DNA from 3 places in the Devosia sp. MC1541 genome. Region 1 is predicted to be linked to each of the others. Evidence: predicted binding sites of a transcription regulator. Region 1 holds the regulator's gene; each other region holds the start of a gene.
What was found. Region 1 encodes PhoB, which activates phosphate uptake and scavenging genes when phosphate is short. Its sites were predicted from a motif close to TGTCATNNANCTGTCAT; they were not measured.

Region 1 (2,264 bases):
TCCGGCGGTCAGCAGCAACGTCTGTGCATTGCCCGCGCCATCGCCGTTGGCCCAGAAGTCATTCTCATGGACGAGCCCTGCTCGGCCCTCGACCCGATTGCAACCGCCATCATCGAAGAGCTCATTGACGAGCTGCGGACCAATTACACCATCGTCATCGTCACCCACTCGATGCAGCAGGCAGCCCGCGTCTCGCAAAAGACTGCCTTCTTCCACTTGGGTAATCTGATTGAACAGGGCGACACGGAAGACATCTTCACCAACCCTGTCCACAAGCAGACCCAAGACTACATCATGGGCCGTATCGGTTAATCTAAGGGGAGAGCACAGCCATGCCACACAATACCGGCACAGAGCACATCGTTACCTCGTATAACGAAGAACTTCTCGCCCTCGCGCAGGCCATCGCCGAAATGGGTGGTCAGGTGGAAACGGCTGTCGAAAACGGCACGCGCGCCCTGCTCAAGCTCGACCGCGAACTGGCTGACGTGACCATCATCGCCGACCAGCGCATTGACGACATGCAACGCAAAATCGACGAAATGGCCGTGTCCATGATCGCCCGTCGTCAGCCAATGGCGTCCGACCTGCGTTCGATCATCACCGCCATCCACGTGGCGTCGGATCTTGAGCGCGTTGGCGATATGGCCAAGCAATTGGCCCGCCGCTCGCTCAAGCTCGAAACGATCAACCTGCAGGCCTCGTTCTACAGCGGCGTCCGTAACATGACCGCTCTCGTGCTCGGTCAGCTCAAGGAGGCGCTCGACGCCTACGCCAATCGTGATGCGGAAGCTGCCGTTGACGTTTGCAATCGTGATGATGATGTCGACGCCATGCACACTTCCCTGTTCCGCGAACTCCTCACCTATATGATGGAAGATCCGCGCAACATCACTTCTTGCACCCAGCTTTTGTTCTGCGCCAAGAGCCTTGAACGTGTAGGCGACCACGCAACCAATATCGCTGAACGCGCTTACTATCTTTCGACTGGTAAGCAGCTCACCAGCGACGTCCAAGAACTCCAACGTCAGCAGATCAAAGCCTAAGCGCCAATTTCGTCACGTCGCCCAATCGGCGTGACGAACTCTTCGAAAATCCCCTATATTGAGTAACGGTCCCTACGGGCCGATTGACGGAGCACGCCCATGCCCGCGACGATCCTTGTTGTCGAAGACGAAGCCGACATCTCCCTGCTCCTGCAATACAATCTGCAGGCTGAAGGCTTTGATGTCGTCACAGCGGAAACCGGCGATGAAGCGCACCACGCCATCGCAGAACGCGTCCCTGACCTGATCTTGCTCGATTGGATGTTACCCGAAGTTTCCGGCATCGAAATCTGCCGTCGCCTGCGTGCGCGTGAAGAAACCGCCCGCGTTCCAATTATTATGCTCACGGCCCGCGGCGAAGAAGAAGAGCGCGTACGCGGTCTCACCACCGGCGCAGACGATTACATCGTCAAGCCATTCTCTGTCCCCGAACTCGTCGCCCGTATTCAAGCGCTGCTGCGCCGGGCGAGCCCAAGCCTTGTGACGAACGCGCTTAAGGTTGGTGAGCTTGAGCTAGACCGCACCACTCACCGCGTCAGCCGTGGGTCCCGAGACATTCACCTTGGGCCGACAGAATATCGCCTGCTCGAATACCTCATGACCCATCCGGGCCGCGTCTACACCCGCGAGCAGCTTCTCGACGGCGTTTGGGGCAATGACGTCTATGTCGACGAACGCACTGTGGACGTCCATATCGGCCGCCTCCGCCGCGCCATCAACCGTGGCAAGGAAGCCGACCCCATCCGCACGGTCCGCGGCGCCGGCTACTCCTTCGACGAACGCTTCTCGCAACTGGCTTAGATCGCGTGCCCTTAGGCACAACAAGGTCTGACACTCGGCACTGTTTTCTGGTCACCGCAAGTCGCCGCTGATCAGAAAAAAGCCAAAAAATCTCTCTGCGCGGGGCGCATCGAAACTGTTTTGCGTGTTCTACGAGGCCCAATAACGCAATCCACCAAATCAGACGCTTGACGTGTAAAGTCCTTTCATATCATAGAATTAACCATAATATTCTTCGTGTCTCCTGATTTGTTGAGCAGCGCCAAAAGCTGCAGATTGCCGCGCCACTATGTTGTCAAAGCCAATTGCCGTTGTACCGGCGATCGTCGCCCTACTTGCTGCTACCAATATCACCGCAGCGCAGGCCCGAGATATCACCATCAGTGAAGGTCAAACCGGAGGTGCTCAGAGCCTTTCCGGGATCGGGGACACGCTCTT
Region 2 (2,264 bases), on a different contig from region 1:
AAACGACCGACCCTGCCGATGATTGCTGAATTTGATTTGCCCGACACCATGCGGATGCGTCCGTTACGCAATTCTACGGTTGGCGAAGCAGAGTTTCGGCAGGCTATGGCGACTCTCGCCTCCAGTGTGCATGTTGTGACGGCGAGACGGGGCGATGAAATGGTTGGGCGTACGGTCACCTCGGTTATGTCGCTTTCGGCGCAGCCCCCGGCCATCCTGATTTCCATAGATATTGTCAGCCGGTTGGCGGATGTGATTGCCAAAACAGGCGGTTTTTCTCTGGCCCTGCTCAGAGATGATCAAAGGGATATTGCAGACGCTTTCGCCGGCAAGCTTGCACCAGAGCGGCGCTTCGATGTGGGGCGTTGGACACGCTGGCACTCGGGCCACCCCAAACTACTTGGCGCAGCTATGACGGTGGACTGCGAAGTGATCGGTTCAATGGAAACGGGAACGCATGTGCTGTTTGCCGGAGCGTTGATCGAGGCAGAAACCAACACAAAAGCGACACCATTGCTTTGGCATAATCGTAACTATGCCCTGCCCAAAAACAGCGGGTAACACAGGAGTGGCAACGGTTTTGCCCTCTGTCGCGTTATCTTTGGGTGATTGGAGATCGAGCGTGCCGCGTTTTTATTTCAACCTTCGCATAGACGACGAGTTGTTCCGCGATGACGTGGGCAGCGAACACAGTAATCTCGACGCCGCAGAGCAGAATGCTGCTGAGATGGGGCGAGCTATCATCGAGAGAATTGCAGGCGATCATGAACAGCTCGGCGTGCCGCGCTGTATCGAAATCACCGACGAGGATGGGCGCGATCTGCTCTACATCGTCTTCTGGCAAGGGCCGGAAATCGATACGCGAGATTTTGCGGCGCTACCGCAGCAGACCCTGCATTAGCCTAAAAGAATGGGCCAGCGTGGGTGGTGACGACGATGCCTAGGATCAGCGCGCCCGCGAGGGCTGCGTAAGAGACATAGCGTTGGAGTTGGCGCATGAGGGCCTCCGCACTTTACCCCCTAACACTACCACTCTGGTCGGCATTAACAAGCGTTTAACAATTCGTTCTCAGGCCGAATTGAGAAACAGTTTGCCCCAATGTGACATTCTGATGAAACAAGTGCCGTAGCATAATGGGCGTTTGAAACAGACGATAGAGACATATCGCCCGTTTCCGGCCTACTCTTGGCACGCGAGTCAGGGAGCAAGCGGCATGAATGACGAAGTCATTTCACGGATTTTAGAAACATCTCAGCAGTTTAATTCAGACGACAGCGGTGAAAATGACTTCCTCAAATCAGCACTTAGGACGATAGACGCTAGCGATCTTGAGCGCGCCGACAGCGCTGTATTGCTGGCAGACCTGCGGAACACTTACCAGCGTCTCCAAGAGATCGACACCACCAAGCTGAAATTGTGGGTCACCCCACCAGCAGGCGCGGGTGCGCCCCTGGTGCTCGATATTATCTCCCCAGACATGCCCTATATCGTCGACAGCGTGTTGGCGGCAGTGCGCAGCGGCGGCGGGAATGTCCGCCTGTTTGCCCATCCTATTGTCCGCCCGCAAAGCGCGGCCGAGCGGCAAGTGAGCGTTTTACATACCCAGACTGATCCGGTGGCCGATCAATCTGCATTGATCGAAGAGATCGCGCAAACCCTGCGCGATGTGCATAGCGCAGTGACCGACCTATCGCCGATGTTGTCTGCGGTGCGTGCTGCAACGCAGGCGATACCTGAGACAATGGCAGGGGCCGCTGAGGCAAAGGCGTTTGTCGAGTGGCTGACGCATTACAATTTCATTTTTGTGGGCGTGAAGGACTTCCGCCTTGTGGGCGATGAGTTGATCGAGGCCGATGGCCCTGGTCTTGGCCTTTTCCACGAGCCTAATTTTAAGGTGGTGCGCAGCGGGGCAGACTATGTCCACTCGACGCCGGAGCTGGTTGGCTTTGCAAAAAGCGACGAGCCTATCCTTGTGACGAAAGCCAATTTGCGCAGCCGCATCCATCGGCGTGCGCATCTCGATTACATCGGCATCAAGCGCTATGGGCCGAGCGGCGAGCCAATCGGGGAGCTGCGCGTCGTCGGGCTCTATACTGCGCAAGCGCAATCGGCGGCGCATACGGACGTCCCTATTATCCGGCAAAAAATCGCCGAGGTTATGCAGCGCTCAGCGATTGATCCGCTGGCTCACGCGGGGCGCATGCTGCTCAGCGCGCTCAATAGCTATCCACGCGATGAATTGTTTCAGGTTTCAACCGAGCAA
Region 3 (2,264 bases), on a different contig from region 1:
TGCGCGCCTGTGAACGCGCCCTTCTTGTGACCAAACAGGACCGACTCGACCAAGTTCGGGGGAATGGCACCGCAATTGACGGTGACGAAAGGTTTTCCGGCGCGTTCGGACGTGCCTTGGATGATGCGGGCGACAAGTTCTTTGCCTGTACCAGTTTCGCCTTCAATGAGGACCGGGATCGCGCTCTTGGCGGCTTTGCCACAGAGGGTAATGACGCGCGCCATAGCAGGGGCCGCTGCGATCATATCCTTGTGGCTGAAGGTGCCAGATTTGCGGGCGTGCTCGGCGCGGATCGCCGATTCGAGCGCATCCAGTTTCATGGCGTTGCGCAGCGAGATGACCAGACGCTCGGGGCTTACGGGTTTGACGAAATAATCCGCCGCACCCTGACGCATGGCCGAGATAACGGTTTCAAGTGAGGCGCTTGCGGTCTGGACAATAACGGGGGTCGTCATGCCCTCGCGGCGCATCACTTCCATAACGCCCATGCCATCGAGATCTGGCATGACCAGATCGAGAATCATCGCGCCGATTTTGCGATCTTCGCGCAGGATGGAGAGCGCCTGTTCGCCACCAGTGGCGGTCAGCGGTTTGAACCCGGCACGGTTTGCAATCTCGGCGGTGAGCCGCAACTGGACCGGATCGTCATCAACCACCAGAACACGCGTCATGAACCTATTGGCCTTCCCGTCGCAGGACACACGAATCGCTGTGTGCCACTTTGGGAAGACGATGAAGGTCTGCCCTTAAGAGGGCGTTAATCCTATTGATTTTGCTTTTGTTTACTAAAATGAAAAAGGGTCCCGGCTGTGCCGTGACCCTCCAGAGAAACTCTGCCTTTCGTAGAATTTATTGCCGCGTGGCGCCCTGGAGACGGTAAAGTTCGTCCTTCACTTCGAGTTTTTTGCGTTTGAGCGAAGCAACCATCAAATCGTCTTTGAGGCGATTTTGCGTTTCAGAATGGATCTGCTTATCCAGTTCCTGATGGCGCCGCTCGAGCGCTGCGATGTGGCCTTCAGTCGTCATTAAAGAACTCCTTTCAGCGTGTTGGACTTGGGTATCGTCACAAATCTTTCATGCTTTGTCGACACCCATGCGGCAGTCCTCGAAAATGTGATGCATTTTCCATGATCATGGGCTAACCAGAGGTAACTGATATGCCCACAAAGTTGGTGCGTGAATGCTGCCCCTGACTAAGGAAATTGAGGCCCAGTTTGGTCTTGAACTGGCAACGAAACGCCAGGAACATGCCGATTTGGACGCTGCGATCCTGACTTTAACGCAGTCTCAAATGGCCGATCAAATGCTGATCCAGCGGCTCAAAAAGCGCAAACTGGCGCTCAAAGACCGCATCGCTCAGCTGGAAAATATACTCTTGCCTGACATCATCGCTTGAGGCCTTGGCTGCTTGAGTTATGGCCAAATCTGGGCTAATGCCGCGCTTTGTGGAGCGCTCTGAGGGACACGCCATGCTCAAGCCACCCGTCGCCATTGTTATGGGCAGCCAATCTGATTGGCCAACTATGCGGCTGGCCGCAGAAACCCTCGAAAGTCTCGAAGTCGAATATGAAGCGCGCATCGTTTCGGCGCATCGTACGCCTGAGCGCATGGTCGATTTTGCCACCAACGCCAAAGCTGAAGGCGTTAAGGTGATTATCGCCGGTGCGGGTGGCGCGGCGCATCTGCCGGGCATGATTGCCGCGATGACGATACTGCCGGTGTTCGGCGTGCCCGTGCGCTCCAAGGCGCTTTCGGGCGTCGATAGCCTTTATTCCATCGTGCAGATGCCGGGCGGAGTTCCTGTTGGAACTCTCGCGATTGGCGAGCCGGGCGCTATCAATGCGGCGCTGTTGGCGGCAGCTGTCTTGGCGCTGAACGATGATGAACTTTCCGATCGCCTCGAGGCGCATCGCGCCCGCCAAACGGCGTCTGTGCCCAATTTCCCTCTGATACTGAGTAGTCGTCCGTGACCCAAGATTCCGCGCTACCCGCTGGCTCCACTATTGGTATTTTGGGCGGGGGGCAGCTTGGGCGCATGTTGGCTTTGGCCGCTGCAAAGCTGGGTTTGAAAAGCCATATTTATTGCCCGGACCCACAGAGCCCGGCATTTGATGTGACGCCGTTTAAGACGGTGGCGGCTTATGACGATGTGGCTGCGCTCAAGGCTTTTGCCAGCCAAGTCGATGTCATCACCTATGAGTTTGAGAATGTGCCCGCGCAAACAGCGGAAATTCTTGCGGGGCTGAAGCCGTTGCGTCCCGGCG

Region 2: a site for PhoB is predicted at 1,102-1,118, ahead of HKD40_RS05485 (NAD-glutamate dehydrogenase). Genes of this name have one in related genera too.
Region 3: a site for PhoB is predicted at 1,062-1,078, ahead of HKD40_RS08495 (YdcH family protein). Genes of this name have one in related genera too.

Annotation. Positions count from the first base shown of each region.
Region 1 is NZ_JABBDZ010000015.1:12,681-14,944, forward strand. It holds gene pstB (phosphate ABC transporter ATP-binding protein PstB) at 1-312, shown strand, start outside; gene phoU (phosphate signaling complex protein PhoU) at 333-1,046, shown strand; gene phoB (phosphate regulon transcriptional regulator PhoB) at 1,146-1,847, shown strand; gene HKD40_RS14130 (autotransporter outer membrane beta-barrel domain-containing protein) at 2,116-2,264, shown strand, end outside.
Region 2 is NZ_JABBDZ010000003.1:233,865-236,128, reverse strand. It holds gene HKD40_RS05495 (flavin reductase family protein) at 19-561, shown strand; gene HKD40_RS05490 (hypothetical protein) at 623-901, shown strand; gene HKD40_RS05485 (NAD-glutamate dehydrogenase) at 1,215-2,264, shown strand, end outside.
Region 3 is NZ_JABBDZ010000006.1:45,695-47,958, forward strand. It holds gene HKD40_RS08490 (sigma-54 dependent transcriptional regulator) at 1-671, opposite strand, end outside; gene HKD40_RS08495 (YdcH family protein) at 850-1,026, opposite strand; gene HKD40_RS08500 (DUF465 domain-containing protein) at 1,181-1,396, shown strand; gene purE (5-(carboxyamino)imidazole ribonucleotide mutase) at 1,470-1,970, shown strand; gene HKD40_RS08510 (5-(carboxyamino)imidazole ribonucleotide synthase) at 1,967-2,264, shown strand, end outside.